Regions from separate parts of the Erysipelothrix piscisicarius genome, predicted to be linked through region 2. Evidence: predicted binding sites of a transcription regulator. Region 2 holds the regulator's gene; each other region holds the start of a gene.
The links. Region 2 encodes HrcA, which represses chaperone genes, less so after heat shock. Its sites were predicted from a motif close to TTTTAGCACTNNNNNNNNNNNAGTGCTAAAA; they were not measured.
Positions count from the first base shown of each region.

Region 1: a site for HrcA is predicted at 1,130-1,160, ahead of EEI45_RS07475 (Hsp20/alpha crystallin family protein). Genes of this name have one in related genera too.
Region 3: a site for HrcA is predicted at 8,047-8,077, ahead of EEI45_RS03835 (co-chaperone GroES). Genes of this name have one in related genera too.

Region 1 covers NZ_CP034234.1:1,503,264-1,514,423, forward strand. Annotated here, with positions in the region: gene EEI45_RS07470 (CCA tRNA nucleotidyltransferase) at 1-572, opposite strand, end outside; gene EEI45_RS07475 (Hsp20/alpha crystallin family protein) at 672-1,064, opposite strand; gene EEI45_RS07480 (C1 family peptidase) at 1,259-2,578, shown strand; gene EEI45_RS08605 (hypothetical protein) at 2,729-2,902, shown strand; gene EEI45_RS07485 (ArsR family transcriptional regulator) at 2,878-3,093, shown strand; gene EEI45_RS07490 (IS3 family transposase) at 3,090-3,932, shown strand; gene EEI45_RS07495 (sensor histidine kinase) at 4,029-5,366, opposite strand; gene EEI45_RS07500 (LytR/AlgR family response regulator transcription factor) at 5,370-6,098, opposite strand; gene EEI45_RS07505 (hypothetical protein) at 6,315-6,653, shown strand; gene EEI45_RS09605 (DUF3427 domain-containing protein) at 6,688-7,869, opposite strand; gene EEI45_RS09610 (DEAD/DEAH box helicase family protein) at 7,866-9,542, opposite strand; gene EEI45_RS07520 (FAD-dependent oxidoreductase) at 9,565-10,596, opposite strand; gene EEI45_RS07525 (HAD-IC family P-type ATPase) at 10,776-11,160, shown strand, end outside.
Region 2 covers NZ_CP034234.1:1,388,424-1,399,583, forward strand. Annotated here, with positions in the region: gene EEI45_RS06915 (ATP-dependent Clp protease ATP-binding subunit) at 1-2,428, opposite strand, end outside; gene dnaJ (molecular chaperone DnaJ) at 2,500-3,612, opposite strand; partial or broken gene dnaK (molecular chaperone DnaK) at 3,636-5,440, opposite strand; gene grpE (nucleotide exchange factor GrpE) at 5,456-6,028, opposite strand; gene hrcA (heat-inducible transcriptional repressor HrcA) at 6,012-7,043, opposite strand; gene rsmD (16S rRNA (guanine(966)-N(2))-methyltransferase RsmD) at 7,147-7,692, opposite strand; gene EEI45_RS06945 (FtsW/RodA/SpoVE family cell cycle protein) at 7,692-8,948, opposite strand; gene def (peptide deformylase) at 9,122-9,694, shown strand; partial or broken gene rnjA (ribonuclease J1) at 9,703-11,160, shown strand, end outside.
Region 3 covers NZ_CP034234.1:780,657-791,816, reverse strand. Annotated here, with positions in the region: gene EEI45_RS09900 (hypothetical protein) at 1-132, opposite strand; gene EEI45_RS03890 (hypothetical protein) at 190-828, opposite strand; gene EEI45_RS03885 (YbaK/EbsC family protein) at 975-1,472, shown strand; gene EEI45_RS03880 (IS3 family transposase) at 1,523-2,386, opposite strand; gene EEI45_RS08550 (hypothetical protein) at 2,573-2,746, opposite strand; gene EEI45_RS03870 (LytR/AlgR family response regulator transcription factor) at 2,858-3,556, opposite strand; gene EEI45_RS03865 (alkylmercury lyase) at 3,695-4,267, opposite strand; gene EEI45_RS03860 (DUF1697 domain-containing protein) at 4,394-4,648, opposite strand; gene EEI45_RS03855 (hypothetical protein) at 4,780-5,229, shown strand; gene EEI45_RS03850 (ABC transporter ATP-binding protein) at 5,258-5,935, opposite strand; gene EEI45_RS03845 (ABC transporter permease family protein) at 5,928-7,007, opposite strand; gene EEI45_RS09135 (hypothetical protein) at 7,071-7,508, opposite strand; gene EEI45_RS03840 (hypothetical protein) at 7,576-7,893, opposite strand; gene EEI45_RS03835 (co-chaperone GroES) at 8,103-8,393, shown strand; gene groL (chaperonin GroEL) at 8,393-10,006, shown strand; gene EEI45_RS03825 (hypothetical protein) at 10,117-10,362, opposite strand; gene EEI45_RS03820 (hypothetical protein) at 10,669-11,160, opposite strand, start outside.

The sequences.
Region 1 (11,160 bases), 110 kb from region 2:
AATCGGTGAAGCGACTCCAACTGATTCTGAGCTGCATGCAACGTTTTCGCCTCGATGTCAAAACCAAGCTCAGATTTAAATCGATACAAACGTGCAAGACGCAATACATCTTCTCCGAAACGAACCTTTGGGTCGCCAATGACCCTTAACTTACGATTGTGTAAATCGTCAACACCCTGATGGTAATCAACCAAACCATGCCGTGGATGATAATAAAGCGCATTGACCGTAAAATCACGACGCAATGAATCATCATAGAGATGATTGATAAACTCGACGCGTGATGGACGTCTGCCATCTTCATAATCACCCTCAAGTCGCATAGTAGAAATTTCAAAATGCTCTTCATCCACCCTAAACTTAATACCATAATCGTGACCAATCGGTTCAATTGAATAATTTTTATAAATTTTTAGAAGTTGTTCGGGTAAAGCGTTAGTACATAAGTCAATATCAAATGATCGATGGCCCATAAGCGCATCACGAACAACCCCACCAACCACAAAAGCTTCAAAACCTCGGTCAGTAAGTTCCATCATTACAGATTCGATTTGTTGAGATAACGTAATCATTTGCATCAACTCCATATAAATTATAACACCCTTCGCACGAAGGTGAGCATTGTTCACCAAAAATTAACAAATCAAAAAAAAGAGGAATTACCCTCTTTTTTATTTAACACTAATCTTATTCGAAAGCTGTTCTTCAACTTTTGTCGGTAAAGTAATTGATAAGATACCGCGTTCGTAAGTTGCATCAATGGCATTTGCATCAACATCCGCAAAGCGAATTTGTCTTTTAACGCTCTTTTGATTTCGTGAACGATAGAAATAATTCTTTTCTTCTTTTTCTTCAGATGTGCGATGTTCTGCTTTAATAGATAAGATGTCACCACTAAATTCTACATCAATATCTTCTTTTTCAAATCCAGGCATCTCAATATCAACATGATAATTCCCAGATTCACGATAAATATCAATTCCGGTGCCAAAGCCTGCATTATTCATAAAATCATCACCAAATAAGCTTTCTAAAAGTGTTGTCGGTCTAACTGTTTGTTTCATATGTCCGCCTCCTATTTTAGCACTCGCTTATACAGAGTGCTATTACACCTTTAGTATATCACATTCATTAGCACTGTCAATACATGAGTGCTAATTCGTGAATAATTAGGGATACCTTTCTTGACACCATAATTAATCATGAGTATAATACCAATTAAATTAGGTGGCCCTAATTTAATATAGGAGGTCTTATAATGGCTATTTCAAAATCATTATTATCCGAATTCAAATCGGAATATCAAAATAATAAAACGGCGCGCACCCTTGAAAATGCAGTGACACACAGCGGCATTCACGATACTGCCGTCGATCACACACTCTCATCACGTTATCCTGATGCATTTTCTGTTCAGGCTAAAGGGGGTCACAGTACCAATCAGAAAGCAAGCGGACGTTGTTGGATGTTTGCATCACTAAACACAATGCGTGCTGATGTTCTGGGTTGTCTTAATGTTGATACCTTTGAATTCTCAGAAAGTTACCCTTTCTTTTGGGATAAATTAGAGAAGGCAAATTACTTCCTTGAAAGCATTATTGAGACAAAGGATGAACCAACTGATGGTCGCTTAATCCAACATCTACTCTCTGGTCCCATTCAAGATGGTGGTCAGTGGGATATGTTTAAAGGAATTTTAGAAAAATATGGTGTTGTACCGAAAGAAGTCATGCCCGAAACATATCACAGTTCAAACTCTGCCTTCATGAACAAAATCATCACGTCAAAACTGCGCGAATTTGCTTATGAACTGCGCGAATCTGAAAAACCACGTAGCAAAGATGAAATGTTATATGAAATCTACCATATTTTATGTTTATGTCTTGGAACACCTCCAGAAACCTTTAGCTACGAGTATCATGATAAAGATGGTAATTATAAAAAAATCGACACCATCACACCTGTAGCGTTTATGAATGAATATGTTGGATGGAATCTTAAAGATAAAGTAAGCATTATCAATGCACCAACCGCTGATAAACCTTATGGAAAAGCATTTACAGTTAAATATCTTGGAACGGTGAAGGAAGCAGATCCCATCAAGTATGTGAATGCACCGAGTCAAATTTTAAAAGAAGCAGCCATCGCACAACTTCAAGATGGAAAACCAGTATGGTTTGGATGCGATGTTGGGCAAATGCACGATCGTGAAAATGGAATTATGGCTAAAGATGCCTTTGATTTCAAAGGCGTTCTTAATACTGAATTAAACCTTGATAAATCCGGTCGTCTTGATTATGGCGACAGTTTGATGACCCACGCCATGGTTTTCGTTGGGGTTAATCTGGATGAAAACGGAAAACCAACACGTTGGAACGTTGAAAACAGTTGGGGAACAGATCGTAATGCACGTAAAGGCTATTACACCATGACTGATGAATGGTTTGATGAATACAACTACCAAGTTATGGTCGACAAGAAATATGTACCGAAAGATTATCTTGCAGCCCTTGAAAGTGATCACGTCATTGAGCTTGAACCATGGGATCCAATGGGAGCTCTCGCCCTAGTGAAATAGTGGTTAAGATGATTGGAGATTTATCCACGTACTGACCGTCAAAAGAAAAACGTATCGAAGGATGGAGTAGTAAACTAAAAGTAGACAAGTAAAAAAGACTTGTCTACTTTTTTGTGTAATAATAAAATCAGAGATAAAACGGAGGTATTAATGATGGGAAGACCCAAAGGTGGATTAAATAATAAATGGACTTATGAGGATCGTATTAAAGTCGTTACACGTCATATTGATGAACATATAAGTGCTGCGAAACTATCACAAGTCCTAAAGGAACGATTAATGGTTGGATTGATCGATTCATGCGCGATGGTAAGGAGGGTTTAAAAAACAAGAAAAAGACAGGAAATCATTTTTCTGCGCTTCATACGAGTAAATCATTAACTGAGATCGAACGACTTCAACTCGAAATTCTAAAACGAGATATTGAGATTGCACGATTAAAAAAAGGGTACCAGGTGAAAGGAGTTGGTGTAAACAAGGAGTTCGTTACTTTAAAAGACAAGAATTCCAAATAGCACATGACTTATCTTTTAAACATCCGATTACGTTCATTCTTAGATTTATGAATTTGAACCGATCTGGTTATTACAAGTGGTTAAAGCATAAGAATGATCTCAATATTTATGAACAAAAAAGAGCGATTCTTAGCTTTGTGATTAAAGACTGGCATCGCCGTTTTCCAAGTTATGGTTATCATGATATCGCTGCAGTCATGAGAAAGCAAAGTGATTTAGGGATTGAATTTTCCGATAATTTAATCCACAAGTGTTGCAAGTTTTTAAATATTAAATCAAAAGTTAAACACTATTCCTATAAAAAACCTGGAACACAAAGTCGAATTTATCCTAATATTATAAAGAATCAATGGAGGGCAACCAAACCTTTAGAAATTATTGTTTCAGATATGACACATATTCGAAACAAAGGGATTAATTATGAATGGACTTTAATGGTTGATACCTTTAACAATGAAATTATCAGTTCTGCATTATCGCGTACAACTGGTGATCCTAAGCCTTACTACAAGTGTCTCGAGGATCTCCTTGCGCTACTTAAGGATAATAAAAAAACAGCTCCCACGATTCTTCACACAGATCAAGGAGCTGTCTACCACTCTAAAGCTTTCGCTAAAGCGCATGAAAATTATAACATAATTAGATCTATGTCGCGAGCTGGAACACCTACAGATAATCCAATTATCGAATCATTAAATGGATGGATTAAAGCAGAAATGGCGTGTGATTATCAATACTGGTCCGTAGATAACTTTGAAAATTTTATCGAAGAATATGTACATTATTTCAATTTTGAAAGACCTGCTTACTGTTTAAATTACAAAACCCCTATCCAATAAAAACCCCTATCCAATATAAAATGGATAAGGGTTTCTAGTCTTTTATTAATGTCTACTTTTGTTTGAAAACTCCACTTCGAAGGAAGTGTTTTCTTTTTATGCTTCTGTTGTATGATCGCGAGGAAAATTCATCACAACTTTAAAAACATCGCCATCGACCGACCAATTCGCTATCCCACCAAGTTGTTCAATGGTTTTACGAACAATCTTAAATCCAAGACCACGAGAACCTTTATCCGTGGTTTTTGTGCTCTCCAGATTCTCGTGATAATTGCCATCAAAACGATTTGAAATCATCACATCGATCCAATGATCCCGAAGCTTCGATTTAACCTTGATAAACCGTTGTTCTTCAGGAAGCATAAGCGTCGCCTCATGCGCATTTTTAAGCAGATTTGTAAAGATACGAACGACCTCGAGTTCTGTTAACGCAACCGTTTGATCACAATAAAGCATACACTCAAAGGTTATGCCTTCATTATTACACGTATTCGCGAACTCCTGCATAATCGCATCCAACAAACTATCGTTTGAATAAGTTGGATGCGTAGTTAAGCCATCTGACATTTGTACACCCATCTCATCCAAAATATGAATCGCCGTCTCATAATCATTTTTCCTCAACAACGCATTAATGGTGGATAAGGTATTTTTATAATCGTGACGAAACTCTCGAAAAGACTGCGTATACACTTGATACGACTTATAATGCTTTACTTGCATATCCAATTGTTTTTGTAGGGCTACGGTTTGCTTTTCGTATTCCAAGGCTTCACATGACCGTACGGAGTTCGCCACAACAATTGCCGCAACCCCCATAACCACAACACATGTAAAAAGATACATCAACGTAAACCATTGATCATTGGCAGTATAGCGACTTCCAAACCCGACAATGGTCAAATAAAATCCCAAAGATAACTTTGTCACGGTCACAAATAAAACCTGATCCGTATTGCGAAACAACGCTTGAATTCGCGCTGTCGTAACAGAATAGCGTTGGAGCATAAGAAACAAAATAATGACAAAAATACATGTGGTTTGAAAACTGATCATATCACTCATCGATCCCGATGCAATAAGACGAATTGGGATTCCAGATAGAAGTGAATACATCCCAAATACAAAACCACGTACAGTATAGAAGTAAAAGACATGACGCACCGTCGCATATGCAGCCAACGTGCTTGATATTTTATATATAATCTTAAAACTAATAAACATAACTAAAAGCATAAAGAGATAGCTAATATAAGTTTCAAAAACAAATTGTCGTGAAAACAAAACCAACATAGAACTCATTACCATACAAATACCGAGTGAGATATTTCCGTAAGATCGCATTTCTGCATGATCTTTTAGAAAGTATACAGACAGATAGGTGTAGAAATAGTAGGTAATCGTAGAGGTAATTGCGAGTATCAGGTACATCATGCGCTAATCCCAGTTTTTCTCTACAAAGTCATTAAAACTCTGCTTCACATCACTTTGGTAAGCTTTTCCAATCGGCAACTCTTCACCATTTTCAAGACGTAACGATTGATTTTTAAAGAGCACGATATGGTTTAAATTAACCAGGTACGAACGATGAACCCGAACAAAATTTCGATTCGCCAAACGTGTAGTGAGTCGATCCATCGTTTCATAAAAATCAAAATATTCATCTTTGTTGAAATGGACACGCATCACACGACGATATATTTCAAAGTGAGAAATATCTTTAAAGGGAATGCGACGAGACTCCGCCCCAAAATTACAATCAAAAAAATCTCCCGACCGTTTATCAATCTGTGTCAAAGCTTGTCCTAATACGGTACGAAAACGAGTATCATCGGTATACTGCTTTATGAGATAATTGAATGAGCCCACATCAAAGGCATCAAAAACAAAATCAGATGACGAGGTTAGAAAAATAATTTGCGAATTATAACCCATCGCACGAATTTGCTTCGCAACCTCTACACCATTTAGTTCATCCATAAAAACATCCAGAAAGATTATATCTGGTTCTTCATAATGATCCGTTAATTCAAAAATTAAATCTTCACCACGAGAAAACGAGCTCAACTCCACCTCAACCCCTCGTGACATTGCATAACGCTTAATTAAGTAACGATACTTTTCGATAATAGCATTATCATCGTCACATAGGACAATACGTATCATACAAGAACCCCCTATTCATTTATAGTATTATATCATGTTGCGTGTAAAGAAACACAAATCGCCGAATATATAGTCCATATTCACCTTTATTTTATCTAATTTTCATAAAAGTTTTATGCTCACAATTTCCACCAAATTTGAACACACAGATTTCATAACCCCCATATTTAATTTTCATATTGGTATGGTATTCTTTCTCAAGAAAGGATGAGATCTATGAGGAAAGGCAATCAAATCACACTCCTGTTCTTATTGTTTGCAGTTTTAATTGGATGCCAGGCTACCCACCAAACACCCACACTCATCACGGACAAATCATCAATTAACCATCCATTTATCGTTACCTACGTTACCGGTAAATTTTCCGATTATGGATACTCCGTAAATCAAGATGAACAAATTAAAATCTACAAGGACAGCGACACACAGTGGACCTTTAGCCAAACAGCCCCTGACAACACCGAAAATATCATCACTGTCATGTGGGATGGACAATCTGAGATTGCGGAAACAATCTTTGTGCAAGTAGCGAATAAGGTGGTATTTAAACGATAAAAAAAGACGGAATTATTGTTCCGTTTTTTTTCGCTTAAAAATCTGTAATATAAGAGTAAATATCTTGTCTAACGCTCTTTTTCATCTTAAAAATAACATTTACAATCGGTAACACTTTATTTTTGGCTGTTATGGTAGTTTCTGAAATTTTTATCGGTTCCATTTCGCCTAAATAGAAAAATTGTCCCTGCTCGGAATCTTCTTTTTTTACGAATAATGAGATAAGTGTATTATTTTTTTTGAAATTTTTTATCGCTTCAATTTCCGGTCCAGTAATTCTGACATTGTTTCTGCTCATCCAACTAAATGTATTTTGATCAATGAATTTGTCATCATAACGAATCGATTCATCAATTTTATTGTCTTTATGACAAGTAACAAAAATTGGAATTGTATTGTTCTTCACCATATACCCATAAACCGCAGCAGATGAATCCTTTTTCCAATTAAATAACCAACACATGTCTTTACGTGTATATCGTTCATATAAAACCATACCGGATTCAATATTTCTTTCTATATATTTTTCACGATAATTAACTAAACCCAAATCGATAATCCCTCTTAAGTGAAAGAATAGGGTACCCAGATTTTCTGAGGATCTTAATTCAGCATTCAAAGACCAATTATTGTTTTTTTCAATAATGATTGGCTTGGCACCATACTTCATAAATAGATCAGACTTCACAAAACCTAACTGCAACATATTTATCGTAGAATCATACTCAAGTTCACTCCTGCAAACATCTCGAACCATCTTGTCATTTATGGTTCCCTTATTTAATATTTTCTCGAGAACTCTTAATTCAGTATCTCTTTTTCCAGATGATATTTCCTTTGATAACATGGTTAAGATTCCAATTTCATAATCGGAAAGTATTCCTTCGTATGTCTTATCAATTTTCTTAAGGAACGTGTAATAGTTTCCATATAGAGACGATTTGATAAATAATTGAGGATCTATCGATTTTTCAGTAATAAATTCTTGTAGTGCCGGAACTCTCCCGAGTCTATACTTTAAGTTATTATATTCTAACCGCAAATGCTTCGTCGCCGAAAAGTTTGTACTATCAATTGTTTTATAGATTTGGGTCAATGCAGTTTTATCAAATTCGACTGTTGAACTGCCTGGAATCGTGCTCTTTCCACCAATTAGATACTTCTTAATTTCATCCTTAGAATAGCTTTGATTTCCTGATAACGCTATTGGAATCATATAGTTATTAGAATAATTACCGATAAAAAATCAATTACAACAACATAGTCTTTATTTTTTGATAATCGAAGACCTCGACCAAGTTGTTGTATAAATACAATCGCTGACTCCGTCGAACGAAGCATTACGATCTGATTGATCTCCGGAATATCAATTCCCTCGTTAAAAATATCTACCGTTAAAATATAATCTAGATCGCCATCATCAGAAGTGAGACGTATGATCGCATTTTCTCGCTCTTGTTGGGAATTTTTTCCAGAAAGTGAAATAGTTCTGAGTCCCCGCATATTCAATTTTTTTGACAATTCAGATGCCTCATCATTTGTGCTACAAAACATCAGTCCTTTAAGCTTATTACCACAATGTCCATAGTACTTTGTATACTTTAAAATATGCTCGATACGGTCATCTGAAACCAATTGCCCAAACCGGCTATGATCATTAATAATTTCTCCATCGATTTTCAAATCTGTAATACCAAAATAATGGAATGGCACTAACATATTCTCTTCGAGAGCCTTTTGAAGACGTATTTCATATGCAATATTATAGTCAAACAACTCAAAAATATTTAAAGAATCACCTCGCTCTGGCGTTGCGGTCATTCCTAAAATAAACTTAGGTTTAAAGTATTCCATAACATTGATATACGTATTCGCTGCGGAACGATGCGCTTCATCAATGACAATATAGTCGAAATCATCTACCTTAAAATTCTTGAGTGTTTGTGGTTTTGAAATCGTCTGAATGGTCGTAAACAAATAATCAAACTGATCGTCCTTATAATTTCCGGTATATAAACCCATCGTTCTATCATCAATGATCGATTTAAATGTATCCATAGCATCTCTTGCTACTTGTTGTCTGTGAATGATAAACAACATTCTCTTAGGTTTCATTGCTTTAACGTCAAAAGCCGCCAAAAATGTTTTTCCCGTACCAGTAGCTGAAATCACAAGTGCTCTAGATGCACCAGATATTCTTAACTGTCGAAGATTTTCTAACGCTTCACTTTGCATCTGATTTGTCTTTATTGTCTCAGATAATTGATTTAAATCTTCTATTTGCTCTTTAATCTGTTGATGCACATAGTACTTTTTCTCATATGCGTCGATCCATGTGTTGGATAGATGAGTAGAATTATTCCATAAGTAATCAAATTCATCAATAGAATCCCTATATATTTTTCCATCTTCAAGTGAACTCAACTTGATATTCCACTCGTTATTTGTTGTTAATGCACCTTGCGTTAGGTTTGAACTCCCTACAATTAGATTAGAATATCCTTCATGATGGAAAATATAACCTTTTGAATGGAGGGGTTTATGCTCATGTACCCGAACTTCTAGATTCGGATATGAAAGTAGTTTTCTAAAAACACATGGACTATTAAAAAACAGATAGGATGAGGTTATTATTTTTCCTTTAATATTATGTTCTATGCAATGCAACATTTGATTAGCAAGGATGCTTAAACCCCCTTCAGTTACAAATGCAACGGTTATCTTAAATTCATGGCAACTTAAAAGTTCTTTTTGAATTGACGTTAAAACTTTTTCACCACGTCTATAATCATTTATTAGTAAGTTTGTTAGTAGTTTTTCATTTGATAAGAGCGTGTTATCTAAATATGATGTTTCTAAACTACCTTTGAGTAATACTGCTAGTTCCATATATTTATTCCCCCATATTTATTTATAGTTTATCACTTTTAATAATACTTTGTGCAATTTTAAAACCTATAGCAACCCCAGTAGTCAGTCCTGATGACCCCAATCCACTTGCTTGATATACACCCGGTTCACCCTCTACTTCCCCGTAGAAAGGACTAAAATCCGAACTCACTGCGCGTGTTCCTACGCGTACGTGATCAATTTCAAGTCTATCTATTTCTGGAAAGTGTTTCTTCGCCTCATTTTTGAGATATTCACTTGAATTCGGATCAATATCTAGATTAAATCCTTTTTCATTTTCATGGGTTGCACCAATGACTAATTGTCCTTGATTTCCATAAAGAAAGTCAATTTCTCCCTGTGGCATAAATACGGGATAGTTATGATTGGGTTCGAGGATATTCTTGAATTCTATAAGTTGTCCTTTTTGCGGTTTCACACTGAGTTCCTTATTTGGAAATTGTTCTTGTAACCAAGCCCCACAAGCAAGGATAACTGCATCATAAGCTTGACCATCAACGATAAGTCGATCTTCTTGACGTGACCAATAGACGCGTTTATTGATTACCGTTAAACGCTCAGCTTCTTTCTGTAATGTCTCGATCAGTTTTAAGCCATCGACCTGTGCTCCACCTGAAACACAAAGTGCTCGATCACATTGAATAGAGGGCGGTAACTTTTCTTGCAGTGCTTCGCCTTCTAAAATTTCCACTTCCCCCATCTCAGGTGCGTCGATGCGACGTTGTAATGCAATGTTGTAGAGCTTATCTAATAATAATTTATCATGTGTTATAAGTGCGCCACTTTGACGATAATAGGATGTATCATTGAGGTCTTTATTTAATCTTTGATAGAATGCTGCCCCTTCACGTGCAAGTTGATACCATTCCTGGTTGCGACGTTGGCTAACCCAAGGACAAATAATCCCTACTGCTGCTTTGGTTGCTTGGCCCGTTGGGTCATCATATAGGGTAACGTGGTTTCCATGTTTACTTAAATAATAGGCAGCTGTAGAACCTACAATGCCACCACCAATAATTGCGATTTTTTTCATCTTTTATCCCCTTCATATCTCTTATACTAGTGTATCAAAATATCCCGGTTATGTAACAAAATTGTAACTTTCGTCATAAGTTCAAAATTATGATGTATACTTTGTACTATAACACTAGTATAGTGTTGATTTTTCTTTCGAATAAATTTATAGTTATAAATAGATTACGGAGTATCGCTATGCAAAATAAAAAAGGTCTAACGACACAGCAAGTAAAACAACTAACTCTGGAAGGTAAGATTAACCGCCTTCCCAAACCCGAAATTAAAACAAATGCGCAAATCATTTTAAGTAATGTATTTACGCTTTTTAACTTATATAACATTATTATCGCATCCGCACTTGTATATGTAAAAGCATGGACGAGTTTATTTTTTATGGGTGTTATTATTTCCAATACATTTATGTTTATTTTCCAGGAAATACGATCACGAAATTTAATCAGCAAACTCAATATTATTATCTCTCCAAAAACAACAGTTATTCGTGATGGTAAACGCCTTGAACTGGATAACGAAGAAATTGTCCTTGGTGATTTAGTCTATTATGAAGCTGGAAATCAAA
Region 2 (11,160 bases):
CACGTTGTATAAAACGCTTCATTGGTCGTGCACCATAGGTTACATCGCTACCTTCCGCAACAATTAAATCAATTGCCTTGTCTGTAACACTTAATTTAAGGTTACGTCTTCCAATACGGACCGCAAGCTCATCAATGAACTTACGAGCAACATCATGAAGCACCGCATCGTTTAGGGCATTAAAGACAATGATTTCATCAATACGATTGATAAACTCAGGTTTAAAATGTGCTTGGACCGCTTGCATGTATTGTTTGTCTCTACTTGCTTGATCCGATTCAAAAGCAAACTGACTTCCAAGATTCGAGGTCATAATGATGATTGTATTTTTAAAATCAACCATTACCCCTTTACTATCCGTAATGTGTCCATCGTCAAGAATTTGAAGGAGTACATTAAACACATCCGGATGTGCTTTTTCAATCTCATCCAAAAGCACGATTGAATACGGATGACGACGTACTTGTTCCGTCAATTGGCCACCTTGTTCGTAACCAACATATCCAGGAGGGGCACCGATAAGTCTTGATACGCTGTGTTTTTCCATATACTCGCTCATATCGATACGAATAATTCGGTTTTTATCGTCGAAAAGCTGTTGGGCTAAAACACGAGCAACTTCTGTCTTCCCAACACCTGTTGGACCCAAGAACATAAATGAACCTAAAGGTCTATTCTCATCTTGTATTTGTGCCTTCGAGCGAAGAATTGCATCTGTAACTGTTTGAAGGGCTTCATCTTGTCCTTTAACATACATTTCCAACTCATGTTTAAGGTTCAAGAGTTTTTCACGCTCGGAAGCTACAAGTTTTGTGATATCAATTTGCGTCCAACGCGATACGATTTCAGCAATCAACGCTTCATCAACTACTTCTTGAATCATGCTTCCAGAATTTTCGTTATCATTGCTTTCTTGAATTTGACTTTCAAGGGCAGGAATGGTTTCGTATTGTAGACGTGCAGCTTCTTCATAACGCGCTTCATTTTGTGCTTTCTCAAAGTCTAAACGTGCACGTTCTAAAGCCTCTTTCGCATCTTTAACCCCATCAACTTGTGCTTTTTCTTTTTCCCATCGTGCATAAAGATCTTGATAGGTCTCTTTGAGGTTGCTGAGTTCTTCTACAATCTCATCACGACGTTCAAGCGTCCTCGCATCAGTTTCTTTTTTTAGGGCAGCTTCTTCAATTTCAAGTTGGCGTATTTTCCGTGTTAATTCATCCAATTCTTCTGGCATCGATTCCATTTCGACGCGAATGGAAGCACATGCTTCATCAATCAAGTCGATGGCTTTATCCGGCAAGAAGCGATCTGTAATATATCGATCCGATAATTTCGCAGCCGCTACAATGGATTCATCCAAAATTTTAACACCATGATGCGATTCAAAGCGATCTTTAAGACCTCTTAATATGGAAATGGTGTCATCTACTGAAGGTTCATTTACAGATACACGTTGGAAACGACGTTCAAGTGCGGCATCCTTTTCAATGTGTTGGCGGTACTCATTATACGTTGTCGCACCAATTAGGTGGAGTTCACCACGGGCTAACATCGGTTTTAATAAGTTTGCGGCATCCATAGATCCTTCTGTTTTACCTGCACCTACAAGATTATGAATTTCATCAATAAATAGAATGATGTTTCCATCTGCTTGTTCTACTTCTTCGAGAACCGCCTTCAATCGCTCCTCAAATTCACCGCGGTATTTTGCGCCGGCAATCAAAGAGCCCATATCCAACTCGATGAGTTGTTTGTTTTTCAAGCTAAAAGGCACATCACCACGCATAATACGCCATGCAAGTCCTTCAGCAATCGCAGTCTTACCAACACCCGGTTCTCCAATTAGAATTGGGTTGTTTTTGGTTTTACGTGATAGAATTTGGATTACTCTTCGAATCTCATCATCACGCCCGATAATAGGGTCAATCTTACCATCACGAACATCCTTCACCAAATCACGTCCGTATTTTAACAAGGCATCAATTTGATTTTCAGCTTGGGGTGAATCCATGACTCTTCCGGACCGATGACTGAGAATTGAAGCCTCGATTGTGCGGGTATCTACAAGATTACGATATGCACTTACAGCTTCCAAAATTCCCAGAAAAAGGGCAAATAGGGAAATATAGGTATCCCCTTGTTTCGTTGACCATGCTTGAGCTTTCGCAAAAACATCTGTGATTTCTTGGTCCATAGTCAATTGCGCACCTTGCACCTTTGGAAGTTTATCCAACCGTTCATCGGCAGATTGAAGAAGTTCCGACTTATTCGTTCCTGTCTCTTCCAAAATTAAATCGAGATCACCTGAATTCAAAAGTGCTTTCATCAAGTGGGCTGACGACACGGCACTGTGTTGCATTTGTGTCGCATAGTTCACAGCTTCCATTAAAGCTGCTTGAGCTTTTTCAGTTAAATTTTCGTAGTTCATGCAATTCACCTCCATTTTAGCAATTAACTACTTAGAGTGCTAATATTTAATTTAAAGAAAAGTGACGTGTGTCACTTGAACGCTTTTTTAAAGCGGTCAAAGACACTATCACCTTTTACTTCTGTTTCTTTTAACGCTTCTAAATGTTCACGTTGTTGACGTGATAATTTAGTTGGAACTTCTAATTTAACTTCAACATATTGGTCTCCCATACGTCCTGATCGAAGGTCTTTAACCCCTTTTTCACGAAGTCTAAATTTAGTATTAGGTTGTGTACCTGCAGGTATTGTTAATTTAACATCACCATGCACAGTTGGTACTTCAATCTCCGTACCCAATGTGGCATCGATTACTGATAAAGGAATGTTAATATAGATGTCATTCCCCTCACGTCTGAAGTGCTTATGTGTTCCAACTACAATCTCGATAAAGAGATCGCCGTTTGGTCCACCATTGGCGCCGCGCTCACCCTTACCAGAAACACGTAATTGTTGTCCGGTAACGATGCCCGCAGGAATTTTAATATCCACTTCGACACGCTTTGTATTATATCCTTTACCATGACACTCGCCACATCGTTTTGTAATTGTTTTACCAGTACCACCACAGTCTGGACATGTTGCTTGAGATTGGAACACACCAAAAGGTGTACGTTGTTGCGTTACCGTTTGCCCCGTTCCACCACAACGTGAACATGTCTTGATATCATCTTTGCTGTGTGCACCCGAACCATGACACGATGTACATTCTTCATCGACATTTAAAGTCACGGATTTGTTGGCACCAAACACAGCCTCCATAAAGTCAATTCGCATACTCATAAAGCGATCTTGACCCTTCATAGGTCCATTAGGATTACGACGTTGGCCTCCGCCTCCGCCGCCGAAGAATGAACTAAAGATATCACCGAAATCATCAAATCCACCGCTAAAGCCGCCTCCAAACCCGCCGGCTCCTTGATCAAAGGCAGCATGGCCAAACTGATCATAGTTCGCACGTTTTTGAGAATCACTAAGGACTTCATAGGCTTCTTGGACTTCTTTAAATTTAGCTTCAGCACCATCCTCTTTGTTAATATCAGGATGGTACTTCTTCGCTAACTGGCGATAGGCTTTCTTAATTTCTGCATCTGTGGCAGATTTACTTACTCCAAGTATTTCATAAAAATCTCTTTTATCTGCCATATCTACCTCCGAAAGTTTTTAAACTAGTTTTTTTCTTCAAATTCAGCGTCAACAACTGTTTCATCACTTGACGAAGCATCTGCTTCAGCTTGACCTGCTTGTTGTTCATACATTGCTTGTGACATTGCTTGAGCTGCTTGTTCTAATTGATCAAGTTTTCTTTTAATGTTTCAAAATCATTGTTATCCATTGCTGTTTGCAATTCATCACGTAATTTTGTAACTTCTTCTTTTTGAGCATCATCCACAGGTGAATCTTCACTTGCTAAGGACTCATCAATTTGATGAATGAATTGTTCTGCACGGTTTTTAAGCTCTGCTTCTTCTTTTAATCGTAAATCTTCGGAAGCATTTTCTTCAGCTTCTCGAACCATGCGTTCGATTTCTTCATCACTTAATCCTGAGCTGTTTGAAATTGTAATGGATTGTTTTTTGTTTGTTCCCTTATCCATTGCTGAAACGTTTACGATACCATTTACGTCAATATCGAATGTAACTTCAATTTGAGGAATACCTCGTTTTGCAGGAGCAATACCATCTAATTTAAATAAACCAAGTGATTTATTGTCTTTAGCCATTGGACGTTCCCCTTGTAAGACGTTAATGTCTACAGCGGGTTGATTATCTGCTGCTGTTGAGAATACTTGTGATTTTGATGTTGGGATTGTTGTATTACGTTCAATAAGAACGGTCATCACACCACCCATTGTTTCAATACCTAATGATAATGGTGTAACGTCAAGAAGTAACACATCTTTAACATCTCCTGAAATAACACCACCTTGAATTGCGGCACCCATTGCAACAACTTCATCAGGGTTAACAGATTTATTTGGTTCTTTTCCTAATTCATTTTTAACAGCTTCAACCACAGCTGGAATACGTGTTGATCCACCAACAAGCAATACTTGATGAATATCATTTTTAGTAAGTCCAGCATCTTTTAGTGCTTGACGAACTGGAACCATTGTACGTTCAACAAGGCTCTTTGTCATTTCTTCAAACTTAGCACGTGATAATGTTGTTTCCAAGTGTAATGGACCATTTTCGCCTGCTGAGATAAATGGTAATGAAATTGAAGCATTTACAGTTGAAGATAAATCTTTCTTCGCTTTTTCTGCTGCTTCTTTTAGACGTTGCATAGCCATTTTGTCGGATGATAAATCAATACCATTTTCTTTTTTGAAAATATCGACTAAATAATCAACAACGATGTGGTCAAAGTCATCTCCACCTAATTTGTTATCTCCAGCAGTTGATAATACTTCAAATGTACCATCTGCTAATTCAAGAATGGAAACGTCGAAGGTACCACCACCAAGGTCAAATACTAATACTTTTTCTTCATCTTTATCTGTTTTATCGATTCCAAATGCAAGCGCAGCCGCAGTTGGTTCGTTAATAATACGTTCTACTTCTAAACCTGCAATCTTCCCAGCATCTTTTGTTGCTTGACGTTGTGCGTCATTAAAGTATGCAGGTACGGTAATTACAGCCTTTGTAACTTTTTCACCAAGATAATCTTCTGCATAGCTCTTCATATAGCCTAAGATCATTGCTGAGATTTCTTCTGGTGTATACTCTTTTCCTTCAAGTGTAACTTTTTCGCCTGTACCAATTAAACGTTTAACTGATACTGCGGAGTTAGGGTTTGTTACAACTTGACGTTTCGCTGCATCCCCAACAATACGCTCACCATTTTTAAAGCTGACTACAGAAGGTGTTGTACGATTTCCTTCTGGGTTTGTAATTACTTTTGCTTCTCCACCGTCCATTACGGAAACAGCTGAGTTTGTTGTTCCTAAATCAATACCAATAACTTTACTCATAATATATATATCCTCCTATTGACTCACTTTTACAAGACTCGCACGTAGAATGCGATCTTTTAACATATATCCTTTTTGGAATTCTTCAATAACTATATTGGATTCAACACCTTCTTTTTCCCCTGTCATCATTGCTTGATGAATATTTGGATCAAAGGGTTGGTTCAATGCATTAATCGGTTCAACACCTTCTGCTTTAAGCGATGCCATTAACTGATCGTAAATCATTTGTACACCATCTCGTAAAGCCTCATCAGTTGTTTCTTGTTTTAATGCACGTTCCAAATTATCTAACACAGGCAACACATCTGCTGCAAATCCTTGAATACGGTATTTACGCAGTTGATCATGCTCGCGTTGCAGACGTTTTTTTAAATTTTCTGTATCTGCTAACATTTTAAAATAGTCGTTTTTTAACGTTTCAATTTCTTTTCGTAAGGCTTCATTCTCATCAATTGCTTCATCATTTTCAGAAGTATCATTTACTGAGTCTGAAGTTTCAATTTCTTCGCTGTTTGTTGATTCAAGTACTGTTTCATCTTGAACTTCTTCATGCAATTCTTCAGCGGTTTTATTCGTCTTGCTCATCATTGCCACCTTTCCCATACACCGTTTCGATCATCTCCGAAACATAATCCATCAACGAGACAACGCGACTGTATTCCATTCGACTTGGTCCCACAATCATCAACTTATGCTCATGATTATCGAGTAAATTAAACGAACTGGATACAACGGCCATATCATCAACCCAAACAATTTCACTTTGATCGCCTTTTTTAAGACTCAAGTGATTTTGTCCTGTGGATAAGTTACGCCACATTTCACTGTTTTCGAGCATATCCATCATTTCACGAAGTTTCTCTATGTTTGAGAATTCTGGCTGGTATAACATATTTCGTTCACCGCTTAAATAGACTTCGTCTTGAGCAAATTTAATAAATGCTCCTACAAACGCTTCAAAGAGTACCTCATATTTTTCAATTCGTCTTGATAAAATTGGTCTTAAACTTTCCATCTTATCAACAACTTCTGAAAGTGCTGTACCTTTTAATCGTTCATTTAATATTGAAGTACACGCCTCAAGGTCATTCACATCGACTTTACTATCAAAATTAAAAATTCGATGCTCTGCATGCCCTGACTCTGTAACGAACACGGCCATTGCATTAAATTCGCTCAATGGAATTAATTGAACACTTTTCAGTGTTTCATTCATCGCACTGGGACCTAATACAACCGTGGTTAGATTCGTCATCTGTGATAAAATATCACAGCTTTGTCGAATCGCTTCATCAATACCGAGTCGTCGATCGGAGAAAATTTGAGCAATCGCGGTTTCAATCCCGTAATTCTCTTCTTCATCCATGAGGTGTTCTACATAGAATCGATACCCTTTTGTTGAAGGAATGCGTCCACTGGACGTATGTGTCTTTTCCAGTAGTCCTATTTTTTCTAAATCTGACATCTCATTTCGTATTGTCGCAGACGAGTATGATAAGTTATATTTATCGATTAACGTCTTCGAACCCACTGGTTCAGCAGTGTTAATAAACTCTTTAACAATCGCCTTAAATATCTCTATTTTGCGTGGCGTCAACATATTATTCTCGCCTCCTAAACACTCTATTCTTTGTGTCTAGTATTATTCTACACCACGAGTTTAGCACTGTCAACCTTTAAGTGCTAAAAAAATAAAAAAGGACCTAATTGTCCTTTTTGTAGTATCGTACTTTACTTATACCATACTCCTTAACGCAGTCTAGATAAAACCCGTCAATCACATCCGGCAAATCATAGTTCTTATCCGTCTCACAAATTATTAAGCCATCCTCTGCAACCAAACTACGCTTAATAATGATTTTGATAATTTCAAGGGTATGTTCGTATCGATATGGAGGGTCAAGGAAAACAAACTCGAAAAATCCAGATACCGTCTCCAATAATTTCATTGAGTCGCCTTTTTTAAGTTGGACACATCCTTCAAGATCAAAAGTCTTGATGTTATCTCGAATAACGTTATAAGCACGCACATCTTTCTCAAAAACAACTGCATGTTCGATGCCTCGACTGATTGATTCAAGAGCCATAGCTCCCGATCCCCCAAAGACATCTAACATTTTTCCTTCATTAAAAAATGGCCCAATCCGATTAAAAATTGCTGCGCGAACTTTATCGGTCGTCGGGCGCGTTGTATCTCCCTTTAACGTCTTAATTGGTCGCGAACCAAATGTTCCTGCTACAACTCTCATTACACTACCTCTGTTAAGCGTTTCAAATTCTCTTTGCGTTTCATTTCTTCTTGTTTTATGCGTAATTGATCTTTACGTTTGATATTAATAATTCCCATTTCATAACGTGAAATGACATTTTGTGTTAACCCGATCGCCAACATAATCGCCATACGACTGGATCCCCCTTTAGAGATAAACAGAAGTGGTACTCCAGTTAACGGAATCAACGCGGTAATACCTCCGATATTAAAGATAAAGTGAATCATAATATAAGCAACAGTACCCATTAAGATAACTTTATCCGATTCTTGTTTCACTTTGAACGAATACTTAACGAGTTGATACAACATCGTACCATATCCAATTACAATAATTGAGAATCCAATCATGCCTAATTCTTCGATTGTGACAGCGAGAATAAAGTCAGTATGCGCTTCAGGAAGATACCCATATTTGATAAGACTATTTCCATAACCCATCCCAAACATTCCACCTTTAAACATTGCAACCATTCCATTAAAGATTTGGTAGCCACTACCATAGCGGTCCAAGAATGGATTTGAGGACGTTTTAAAACGACCAATCATATAAGGTGGGATATTTAATTTTTCAATAAGACTAATACCAAATGAGGAATCTAAAAAGATCAGTCCAACAATTCCCACACCTGCTAGGATGAACATCCACTTTTGTAATCGCGTTAGTTTATCATGAGATGGAATTAATACACAGATATAAGCAATTCCAAGAATAACAACCGCCGACCCAAGGTCATGCTGTGCTTTCACAACAAAAAGGAAAATCGCAAGAATAATAAAGAACGGCTTCTTTACTAAATCAAATGTGCTTGCCTTCGTCCGTTTATTTCGATCTGCGAGAAACGTCGCAATGGTTAAAATTCCGAAAATCTTTGCAAACTCACTGGGCTGAATGGTCATAATTTTAAGATTAATCCAAGCTTTTGCACCATTAATGGCCGGGAAAACGAGCGTAATCCCCAAAAGACCCACCATTAAGAGTAATATTTTGGCGTAATTCTTTCGAAAATAATTAAGCGAAAATCGCCGCGCAACCATAACCATCATAATATAGGATACAATTACAAAAACAAGCTCCTTAACTGCGACTAAGACTAATGACTTGGCTGTACTTCCTGATGTCATACTTCCGGAGATAACCATAAGGACCCCAAAGATATTTAATATTAACGCTGCTGCATGAATTGGGCGGTTATAGCCCATTGGCATTTTAAGTGATATTTTTCTTTTGTTCATGGCTTTATTCTATCATAGATATAATGAAAAATAAGCGAAAGCCTTTCAAAAGAGTAAAATACGATAAACTATGCTTAAAGAGTTTGAATAGACCCACATATAATTCATACTTAAATATTATAATATATGTAGTGTATATTATTTATTTTTATCATGGAATAGAGGAATTTTAAATGCACGATATAAATATGGACACAATTGTCCTAGATCCAAACCCAGTTCTGCGTCAAAAATGCGAACCGGTGTCTTTTCCTTTTTCGGAAGAAGACCGTAATACACTTGAAAACATGTTGCAATATGTTCGTGATTCAAGGGATCCTGAACTTGCTGAAAAGTATAATTTGCAACCAGCAAATGGCATTGCCGCACCTCAAATTGGTGTTGCGAAACAAATGACAGCCCTTGTTGTTGATCTTGAAGATAAGCATGGCAATGTCAAAACCGTTGAATATGCCTTAGTGAATCCTAAGATTGTTTCTCACTCAGTAAAACAATGTGCGCTCAGTTATGGTGAAGGGTGCTTATCCATTCGGAAAGATTATCCTGGCCTCGTACGTCGTAGTCAACGCATCAAAGTTTTAGCGTACGATATGATTACAGACCAACGTATTGAGATTGTCGCAAAAGACATCTTAGCAATTGTTTTACAACATGAAATTGATCATTTAAATGGTGTGCTTTTTTACGATCACATTGATTCAAAGGACCCATGGATGGCTGAAAAAGGACTTAAAATCATAGAATAGGAGATTATATGGACGAAAAAAATATGAAATTAAGAAAAACCGATACCCTAGTCTATGCTTTAGGTGGCTTGGGCGAAGTCGGTAAAAATATGTACTGTATTGAACATGATGATGAAATTATCATTATTGATTGTGGGGTAATGTTCCCCGAAGAAAACTTATTGGGTGTTGATTATGTCATTCAAGACTATGCTCACTTAATTCGCAATCAAAAGAAAGTCAAAGCGCTTGTGATTACACACGGCCATGAAGACCACATCGGTGGAATTCCTTTCTTACTCCAAAAAGTTAATGTTCCTCAAATCTATGCACCTCAATTTGCGAAAGCACAAATTGAGCGCAAGCTTGAAGAACGTAAAATACGAACAAAACATAAGATTCAAGAAATTGATTCAAAATCTACCATTAAAACAAAACATTTTGTTATTGGATTCTTTAATGTCGTTCACTCAATCCCAGATGCTCTTGGTGTTCTTGTAAATACGCCAAATGGTCGTATTGTTTCAACTGGCGATTTCAAATTTGATTTAACACCGGTTGGAAATAATCCTGATTACCAAATCATGTCATATATGGGCGAGATTGGTGTGACCTTATTGATGAGTGACTCAACTAATGCGGAAGTTAGCGGATTTTCCATCAGTGAAAAAGAAGTTGGTCGCGAAATTAAACGCATTTTCAATAAAACGGAAGGACGCATCATTATCGCAACGTTTGCCTCAAATGTTTATCGCGTTCAACAAATTATTGAAGCAGCTATTGCGGATGGCCGCAAAATTGCAATCTTTGGTCGTTCCATGGATAACGTTGTAAATATTGCTCGTAAACTTGGACATATCGATGCTGCTGATAAACATTTCGTTAATGCGCATCAATTAAACAAATTACCTGCAGATCAAGCCTGTATTATTTGTACAGGAAGCCAAGGTGAACCACTCGCTGCTCTAAGCCGTATTGCGAATGGAACACACCGTCAAATCAGCATTATGCCTGGCGATACTGTTGTATTTTCTTCAAGCCCAATTCCTGGAAATGCTACCAGTGTTTCCCATGTTGTAAACCAATTGACACGTGCAGGGGCAAATGTTCTCACGAACTCACCTCTAAATTCAATTCATACAACAGGTCATGCTTCAAAGAAGAACAAACACTGATGCTTCAATTAATCAAACCAAAATTCTTTATGCCAATGCACGGTGAATACAAGATGCTAAAAGCACACCGTCAAACAGCAATCGAAACGGGTGTTGATCCAGATAACATCTTTATTTGTTCAAATGGTGATGTCGTTGCCCTTCGTGACGGTGTTGCGTTTATGAGCGATACACGTATTCAAGCAGACGATATTTATGTTGATGGCAATGATTCCAGCGGTTTATCCACAGCTGTTCTTAAAGATCGTAAGATTTTATCCGACAGCGGTCTTGTTTCAGTCGTTGTTACCATCGATTCACGTCAAAATAAAA
Region 3 (11,160 bases), 610 kb from region 2:
CTAGTCGATACTTTTTACGTCAAAGCCGCCTAAAAATTCTTTCCACGCTTCAGCAGTCTTACCATTATCCGCTACGAAATAACGACGGATACCATTTGAGTTTGTTTCACTTTGATTCGAACTTGTGAACACATCACGGCTTGCTTTAATATTTTTGTTTAAAACATCCCAAAATGGATTGTTCTCATCTTAAAGAAGTTCTTTCAGAGCATCACGATCTAAATATCGAATGATACCCCCTCGTGTTTTTGATAAATCAATAATGTCTTCAAAATCATGCTTTGACAGTGAAATGCTTAATAAGTGGTCCATCAATTCGTCAAACATATAGATTGAGTCAACATAATTCGTATCTTCATCGTACTCAAGTAAGACACGCTTACCATTCTTTAACTCAAGAAACTCATAACCTGTCGAAAATGGTGGTAGCTCTGTCAATTTCTTCAAGGCAATGTCATTAGACTTTTTGATATTTTCAGTAACAAAAAGCCCCCCTGTATTGTTGCGATGATTCAACATATGAACCTTCTCCGTTCTAAGATTTTGACCGTTTAAAATGGTCACGGTACCAACGACCAAATCACCCTTTGTATTTTCTTTATAGTAAACACGACCATTAAGATCATCCATATTCGCATAGGAATAATCCAAGGGATTTAGATAAGAATCCAATTCACTCGATGACTCCATGTTCGAGATATAGGCTGTATAAGTTTTTCCCGCAAAAAAAGCGTCAATTGCTTTTTGTTCCGATCCTTGCGGATTCGAGCCACACCCCACCAGCACAAAACTTAACATCACCAAGATGATTCCATATACTTTTTTCATAACGCTCCTCCAATATGTATGAAAATAATAGCTTAGACACTTATGAAAAGCAATGAGTTCACGCATATCTCATACTTCTCAAGGTAATCCTTGAAACCTCTTTCAAAATGACTTATGATGATTGTAAAGAAACAGGAGGGTTTTCTATGAATCCACAACCATATCAAGAAGAAATCTATCATTTACTCCATGAACTTGACATTACCTATCGCGAAGATCATCATAAACCAATTTTTTCCGTTGAATCCGATGATCTCGATATTCCAGGTCCACAAGTTAAATATTTATTGTTACAACCTAAGAAGACGGATGAATATTACTTAGTCGTCGCACACGATGAAACACATCCTGATTTAAAACAACTTGCTCAGGACTTGGGAACCAAACGGCTCTCATTTCCATCGAATGAAGCGATGAAAGATTTATTAGGGATTGAATTCGGTTCACTTACATTGCTTTCACTTATTGCAGACACCGATCATAAAGTCACCCCAATCTTTGATACCGCTATTGACCGCGATGATACCATTGGTCTTCTCGCCAACAACAACACCATCACCTTAACCTTACAGGTTCGTGATGTGGAAAAATACCTCAATCATCTTGGGTATACACCCCGATATCTTGAATTGAAACAAAAATAAAGACCTCCTAGGAGTGGAGTTGTCAAACAAAAGTAGACATTAATAAAAGACTAGAAACCCTTATCCATTTTATATTGGATAGGGGTTTTGTAATTTAAACAGTAAGCAGGTCTTTCAAAATTGAAATAATGTACATATTCTTCGATAAAATTTTCAAAGTTATCTACGGACCAGTATTGATAATCACACGCCATTTCTGCTTTAATCCATCCATTTAATGATTCGATAATTGGATTATCTGTAGGTGTTCCAGCTCGCGACATAGATCTAATTATGTTATAATTTTCATGCGCTTTAGCGAAAGCTTTAGAGTGGTAGACAGCTCCTTGATCTGTGTGAAGAATCGTGGGAGCTGTTTTTTTATTATCCTTAAGTAGCGCAAGGAGATCCTCGAGACACTTGTAGTAAGGCTTAGGATCACCAGTTGTACGCGATAATGCAGAACTGATAATTTCATTGTTAAAGGTATCAACCATTAAAGTCCATTCATAATTAATCCCTTTGTTTCGAATATGTGTCATATCTGAAACAATAATTTCTAAAGGTTTGGTTGCCCTCCATTGATTCTTTATAATATTAGGATAAATTCGACTTTGTGTTCCAGGTTTTTTATAGGAATAGTGTTTAACTTTTGATTTAATATTTAAAAACTTGCAACACTTGTGGATTAAATTATCGGAAAATTCAATCCCTAAATCACTTTGCTTTCTCATGACTGCAGCGATATCATGATAACCATAACTTGGAAAACGGCGATGCCAGTCTTTAATCACAAAGCTAAGAATCGCTCTTTTTTGTTCATAAATATTGAGATCATTCTTATGCTTTAACCACTTGTAATAACCAGATCGGTTCAAATTCATAAATCTAAGAATGAACGTAATCGGATGTTTAAAAGATAAGTCATGTGCTATTTGGAATTCTTGTCTTTTAAAGTAACGAACTCCTTGTTTACACCAACTCCTTTCACCTGGTACCCTTTTTTTAATCGTGCAATCTCAATATCTCGTTTTAGAATTTCGAGTTGAAGTCGTTCGATCTCAGTTAATGATTTACTCGTATGAAGCGCAGAAAAATGATTTCCTGTCTTTTTCTTGTTTTTAAACCCTCTTTACCATCACGCATGAATCGATCAATCCAACCATTAATCGTTCCTTTAGGACTTGTGATAGTTTCGCAGCACTTATATGTTCATCAATATGACGTGTAACGACTTTAATACGATCCTCATAAGTCCATTTATTATTTAATCCACCTTTGGGTCTTCCCATCATTAATACCTCCGTTTTATCTTTGATTTTATTATTACACAAAAAAGTAGACAAGTCTTTTTTACTTGTCTACTTTTAGTTTACTACTCCACACTATGCATGTCTTTTCTATTTTCATCGCTTCAACATTACCTTAAGTATCTTTGGATAACGTCCCCGCGAAATAACAATCGCCTCAGGATCGTTCTTTAGAAATAATGATTTTGGATTCAGTTGAGAAATATAATTTACATTTACAATCGTCCCGTGATTTGCTCGTACAAAACGTGCGGCATCTAACACTTCTTCTATTGATTTTAAAGATTGGTTCATGACCGTATATGTTCCTGTATCGGTATAAATAACGGGATGACGCTTCTCATAGATGATTGCTTTAATTTGATTTTGTACCAATCTTACCATACCCTCTCGTGTTTTAAAGATGATGCTTTGATCACAGTTCTCAATTTTTAGAATCGCAGCCCGTAATGTTTCCTCTAAAGTTGATTCTATATTTTCTTGAAACATTAATCCATAAATATTAGTTCCATAGACCGTATGCATTACATCATCAAGTGACGATATAAAAATTACGATAAGATTTGGATTCAAACGTTCAAGCGTATGGATACATTCGATTCCTAATTGATCGGGTATGGCTACACTGATGATTAGAATATCAATCTTTAAACATAATGGATCTGTTTGAAGATCTACAAATTTTTTATATAAGAAACACTCGTTAATGCTATGGCGTTTTTTTATCCGTAAAAGACTTTGGAAAAGCTGGTGCCTAACATCTTCGCACTCATGAACAACTGCAATATGATACATCTGTTTCCCCCCTTAGAATATTACTTAATACGCTATAAACAAGTAAAACCCTTAAAAATTTTATACACTACTTTTTAAATAATACGGAGAAACAAATCAATTGAGTAGTTCATTTGTACGAGTGGTAAAAAAAAGATCTCATGAAACTGAGATCTTCGCTTTAATAACATCAAGTGCATAATCAAAAAGTTGCACAGATAACGCAAACGCCTCCGGTAATGTATAACTCACGCCACCATTACATGGAACCTCATCTTTAGCAATGAATTTGATTGAACTGCACGATTTAGAGGCAACACAACAACCTGATTTCGCATTGGGAACCCATACCTTCAGTGGGATGTCTTGGAGGTTATCACGTGTGATTCTAGTGCCATCAAGGCAAATTATTTCCGAATTGTTCAGTGATAAGAAGCACATGGCATCAAATGCACACATTGCGTAGACTTTCTCAACACCGGGGATTGAAACTTCAAAAGCGGTTTTCTGCCCTGATATTGGGTAACATGCCTTACAAGATGCATTAATTAGGTCACAATCGTAAAGTGCTGGTGAACATGATAACCATGCTTCGTCATCAAGTTCCCCTTCTAACAGTCGCGACACAAATGCTTGATATTCTTTCTGCAGTTCAAATGAAAGAGCTTGATACCGGTCATTAAAATCTGGATTTAAATCTAGCTGTTTTTTTAAGATTTCGTATTGATTCATAGCACACTCCCTTCGCACTTATTTTATTCTAATTGCTAACGATTTGCAACAACTTTCTAATCCTTCAGTTTTTGAGAGAGTTCTAAAAGCTTGTGAACGGTATTGGCGGTTCGGAGTGTTACACAATTATTGATTGATGTATTCGCAGTTTTGGACCAACGGGATTTCGAAATGAAAAAAATCTTTGAGGGTTCCTTCTAATGCTTCTTGCATTGATCTTAATGCTTCGTTTTCACTCTTAAAAATAACATTTCCACTGTTTATGTACGTTTTAACGGTAGTATAACCCAGTGATTCAAAAATCTGTTTTAAGTCAGCCATTGGAACTTTATGCTTCCCGCCAACATTAATACCTCGTAATAATGCAATGTATGTTTTCATAAGCATCCTCGTTTCATCTTTGATTATACGCGTAAACATTTGACCCTACAATCCAAGACGATTTCAATAAAATTTTATTTGTCTTGTTTAACGATATGGTATGCTTAAGAAAAGCGACTAAGGGGGATGTTATGAATATCCGTACATTTCAAAAGAATTTTAAGATTAAACACGAAGAAACCATTCTGGCTTGGATTCACGATGGTCTTATTCCAGGTGCCTATTTTGATAAGCCGAAACAAACATGGGTACTTCCGGATGAAGCTCGACCACCCTATACAAAAGCACGTGCTAAAAACGCTTCTGCCATTTACGTAAGTATTGTAAGAGGTTGTATTGATCGATATCATGTCCTACCTCAGCTTTATCATCTTAGTCAACAAGAGTTTAATGTTTACATCCAACAACTTCTTAAAGCCAATTTAATTTCGGTTGTCTATCATGATCAGATTGCTTACTATTACGCGACACCCGAGAGCGAATCTTTTATTGCATCCAAGAATCCGTTGCGTTACCTTGAAACACTCTTAGGTGTCGCAGTGAAAGCGGCAACCGAAGGAACCATTAAAAGTATGTTTTAAATGAAAAAAGCCAAGGAAACTTGGCTTTTTACGTTTTAAGGACTTCTTTGAGATAACCATCTTGAAATATCAGTTGGGTTGGACATGTAACTGCAAGTGATTGTGCATGGGTAACAAGAATGATGGTGACACCTTGTTCATGAATCGCTTTAAGAATACGCATAACCATCTGCGCATTCTCAACATCCAATGCACCTGTAGGTTCATCTGCAAGGATAACCTTAGGACTTTGAATCAGTGCTCTTGCGATAGCGACGCGTTGTTTTTGCCCCCCTGATAGTTGATGTGGATATGCATTCCTTTTATCTTTGATATTTAACATTTCAAGTAATTGTCGTGCTTTTTCTTGATGTTCTTTTCGAATTCGTTTTACGGGCAGTAATACATTTTGCATCACCGTCATCGTTGGAATTAAACCAAAGTTTTGCATAATGTATCCAATGGATTGATTGCGATAGTTAGCACGTAAAGCATCATTCCAATCAAGGATGTTTTTCCCTTCAAACAAGACACTTCCCTGTGCATCTTCAATTAAACCAGCAAGGGTATTGAGAAATGTCGTTTTTCCAGAACCAGATAATCCCGTTACGGCAACAAAATCACCGCGTTTAATCTCAATATTTACATTATTTAGAGCATGTACCTTCGCGTCATGATCGCCATACGTTTTTGAAAGTGATTTAATGGTATAAATTGTATCAGACATTTTCTCCTCCAATAATATTTAAAATTTGAATTGCGGTAATGCGTTTTGTGATAAATTGACTTAATAGCGTAACGAGTACGATTAAGATTGAAATACCAATGCCAAGCACAGTCCACGTTAAATCGAGGGTAATGTGCATCGTAGCAATTCCAATCAACGTCGATATAAAGATAAGCCAAAATATCGATTTGAGATATGAACGGATAAGATATTGTTTCGAGTATCCCACAACTTGATATAAAGCAAAATCTAGAGAGCGATAATGAATATCTACAAACACCGCGCAAATCAAGCCAAATAAGCTAAAAATCATATTAATCATTCCCACACCGAAATAACTCGCCAACATCAATATTTTCTGATGATAGAATCCTTCTTGAGTGCTCTTAATCGATGATACTTGGTACTTAAATGTCGGTTCATTTAAATCATTCCTGATGCGTTCCACCTCATCTTCTGAAAGATTCATAAAAAAGAGTTCATCTATAAAATTACTGTTGGTTAATTGGAGATGTTGATTAATATTTGTGATATCAAAATAGGCAATTTGGTAGTCCTTAGACGAGAGTTCAGTATAGTCGCTGGGACCAAGGAATGTAAATGGCTTTTCAACAACTTCCGCAATGACATAGTTTAACCCTTCTGATTGAATTTGATCCCCTACAGTGTATCGGGAGTTACTTGTAATGATTGGGATCGTATCGGTATTCTGATACCGTTTCACGGATTCTGTATTTATGTTATTAAGTTTTAAGGCCGTTTCGTTTAGGAATATAAGATTTCCAAGTGTATTTGATGAGTGGGAATCAAGATAGAACACAATCAGATGATCGTGGTATTTTTCGTAGGTGGTAGCGAGTTTATTGAGGATATCACCACGATAGAGCTCAGGATTTTCTTCAATTTTCATGGTTTCTTGAAGCGATTCCGGATACTTAGCAGACACGGACCAAGCTGAATCTAATTGAGCATAGTTTTTATAAGGTGATACTTTCCGGTTTAAATCCTCAAAAAGAATGAGCGATACAAACAACAACATCAAAGAGGTCGAGAATTGAAATACTAAACCCACTTTCTTGGTGATATTAAGACCAACACTTTTATTTTTCCTATATGCCCTTAAACATCGCCAAAATCAAATATTGATGATCAACCCCATCACAAGAATCATGATCGTTCCCGCTATGATAATCGGCATTCCAATCGGCAATTTAAAATAGTTCAAAAAAGGGACTGACAGAAGTGATGAGAAGATAAACGTTGCGACGAGTTGCACCATATAATCTAAGGTGAAAGAGCGTAGTATTTCTGAATAAGTAAAACCTACAATACGCTTAATTTTAAGTATTTCTCTAGATACAAAAATCCAATATTCTGAAACATAAAAGAGATTCAAAACAATTGAAATGAGTACAATCGAAAATAAAACCAATAAGAACAAATTGTCTTTGATGAAATAAATGAGATTCGATAAGTTGGAAACATTATTTTTCGCTATATCACCATATTGATTGAAAAAGAACGAAGTACATACAATCATATACAGTGATAAAAGCACATGATAAATTGTCAATAATTTTTTTTATTCATATTTAACACCCCTTATAATAACTCCCTAGTGTATTAGGGAGTTCCATCGATTAGTATGCGTTACCCCAGGTATAGCACGTTTCGTTATATCCTGAAAAAGCAACTGCATGAACCGATGTATATGGACTTGGACTGTAAGCATGTTTTTTAGTTTGCTTTGATCCTATTTTTGCTGTCGCCGACATATATGAATATTTGGGTTCATCAAAAACGGTAGTTTTTGAGTTACATGCCTTCGACAAAAAATTTGCGCCTGACCAACCGACATTTTCCCAACCTACTTTGGCGAGTGCGGTTGCCTGTGCGCAGAGAATCATCAGTCCAAATAACAGCATTGTCGATACTGTGTTCTTAACACTTCGTCGCAAAATATCCCCCCTTTCACTTTGATTTTATTCTTTGTTTAATAATTTTCAAGTCAATATGATTACATTGCAATCTTTCACGATTACTTTGTAAAGAGACCTGATAATTTAACAAATGGGGATTGACAAAATTTGAAGTCAATCCTAGAATATAGGTGTTGGCACTCGTAACAATAGAGGGCCAGAGGTCGAAATAAAGGAGGAAACGCATCATGATTAAACCATTGTATGACCGCATTTTGTTAGAAGAGATTCTTGCAGAGTCCGCTACTGCAAGCGGAATCTTATTGCCGGAATCCAAAGAGAAACCTTCTATGGCACGCGTTGTTGCTGTAGGAAATGGAACGAAAGATAAAGAAGGTAATACACTTCCCATGGATGTAAAGGTTGGGGATTGTGTCATCTATAAAAAATATGCAACAACAGATGTAACTTATCAAAACAAAGATTATTTAATTATCGACATGAAAGATGTACTTGCAATTGTGGAGGATGATAAATAATGGCTAAAGATGTACGTTATGGACAAAACTCAAGAGATTTACTCTTAAAAGGAATGGACACACTTGCTAATGCGGTAAGTGTAACGCTCGGTCCTAAGGGACGTAATGTTGTCTTAGAGCGTAGTTTTGGTTCACCGCTTATCACAAATGACGGTGTAACCATCGCTAAAGAAATTGAACTTAAAAACCCTTTTGAAAACATGGGGGCAAAGTTGCTTTATGAAGTGTCCAATAAGACTAATGATGTGTCTGGAGATGGAACAACAACCGCTACATTACTTGCACAGGAAATGATTCATAAAGGATTAGTGCATGTTGATCGTGGCGCAAATCCCGTATTAATGCGTCTTGGTATTGAAAAAGCATCGCGGGCAATTGCTGACTACCTGCTTGAAAACAGCAGTAAAATTGAGACAAGCAGCGATATCGCAAACGTTGCCTCAATCAGTGCTGGTAGCGAAGAAATCGGAGCAATCATTGCGGAAGCAATGAAGAAAGTTGGAAATGATGGTGTCATTACAGTAGATGAATCCAATACATTTGAGACTGAATTAGAAGTTGTGGAAGGACTTCAATATGACAAAGGTTATATTTCACCTTATATGGTTTCAGATCGTGAGACCATGGAAATTGAGATGGAAAACCCTTATATCTTGGTTACAGATCATAAAATCTCAACAATCCAAGAAATCCTTCCCCTCTTAGAACAAATTGTTCAACAAAATAAACCATTCTTTATTATTGCTGAGGATATTGACAATGATGTTGTCTCAACACTTGTAGTCAATAAACTCCGTGGAACCTTCAATGTAGCTGCAACAAAAGCACCAGGATTTGGAGACAATCAAAAAATGATGCTTGAAGACATTGCGATTGCGACAGGCGCTACATTCATCAGTAAAGAACTTGGAATGAACATCAAAGAAACTGAAATCGAACAACTTGGAACGGCTTCAAAAGTAGTCATCCGCAAGGACGAAACAACCTTAATTGGTGGAGCAGGAACCAAAGAGGCCATTGAAGAACGTGCAAGCGAAATTCGTTCTCAAATAAACAATGTAAGCAGCGACTTTGATAAGAAAAAACTTGAGGAACGTCTTGCGAAACTTACAAATGGTGTTGCTGTGATTAAAGTTGGAGCAGCAACTGAATCCGAAATGAAAGAGAAAAAGCTACGCATTGAAGATGCACTCAACGCAACCAAAGCTGCGGTTGCAGAAGGTGTCGTGCTTGGTGGTGGATATGCCCTTACTCGCGCCTACATGGATTTAAAAGATAACCTTAGTTCAGAAAATCAAGATGAAAATAGAGGTATTAAGACCGTCTTTGAATCAATCCTAAAACCATTATGGCAAATAGCTGAAAATGCTGGATTTGATGGAGATGAAATCGTTACAAAACAACTTGAATCAGAGTTGAATATTGGATTTAACGCAAAATCAGGACAATGGGAAAACCTTCAAGAATCAGGAATCCTTGATCCTACACGCGTAACACGCAATGCATTACTTAACGCTGCATCGATTGCATCCCTATTCCTAACAACAGAAGCTGCAGTTGCATCGTCAGTTGAAGAGAAACAAATCACTCCTGAAATGCCGCCAATGTATTAACAAATCAAAAGGAAGCCCATAACAGGCTTCCTTTCTCTATTTTCAAATTTCAACAGCACCACTTTCTCAAGTTCGTACTATACATGTGTTAATCAAACTAACTTAGATTATCATTTATTCTTGTTTAATTTTCTAAATAAAACAGCACCAATTCCAGAAATAAAGAAGCCAACCACTATCAAAGTGATTCGTACAACTAAATCCAATGTCCCCAAATTACCTTGTACATTTAACATTTTATGAATGATTATATCTGTAATTATAAAACTGCCTAAGGTACTGCCTCCAAAAATAGCGATAGCTAACCCTAAAAAAATAAGAACAAATGAAAGTGTATACTTTGTACTGTTATTCACTAATTTACCTCCTCTAAAATCACCTCTAATATAAGCAATGATACTCTAATAATTGATAATTACTCTGTAAATAGAGTATCTTATTAAGTTATCTTTAATCAATAATCTTAACGAAATACTATTTTTTAAGTATTATGATTGATTTCGATTCATTGAAGTGTCATTAGAATTGTTAGGCCCATTGTTCGTACTCAACGGTGCATCTGTAAGTCCAAAGAGCAACTTTACCTGCGGATAACGACCATCCAGCAGGAGTGGCAAACTTTACGAGTTTTAACGCCGCTTTTTTTCCCAATTTATTTACAGCTATTTGCGCCATTTTTTGAACAGCTCGATAATATGATTTTTTCCAACTAGATTGATAAGCTCACCTTTACCTACAAAAATAGCGGATGAGACGCCAAAACTTCGAGCTATTTGTTTTATAAAACAACTTGCAAATCTACCAGAGTGGTATCCTAAACCTAGACTCATAACGTCAGATCGTAAAGTTGTATTTCTTTGGTTTAAAATTCTCTTAAGTTCTATTGATTCTGCTGATACACCATATTTCAATTCTAACTCATCTACATCAACTGATATTAGATTTCCGTCCATATCAGTTACAAAAACTGATGACATTAAATTATCAACTGCTTGAGCAGTCTGGTGAATTAATCGATCAATATCTAGATTATCTAATAATTTAGACTCGACAAATGTTGAGCCTTCATTGTTTGCAATATCATCACCTACCGCAAGACACTCGGTTTCTGAATTAATTTTCTCCTCTGCAGATACACCAATTGAAGTACCATA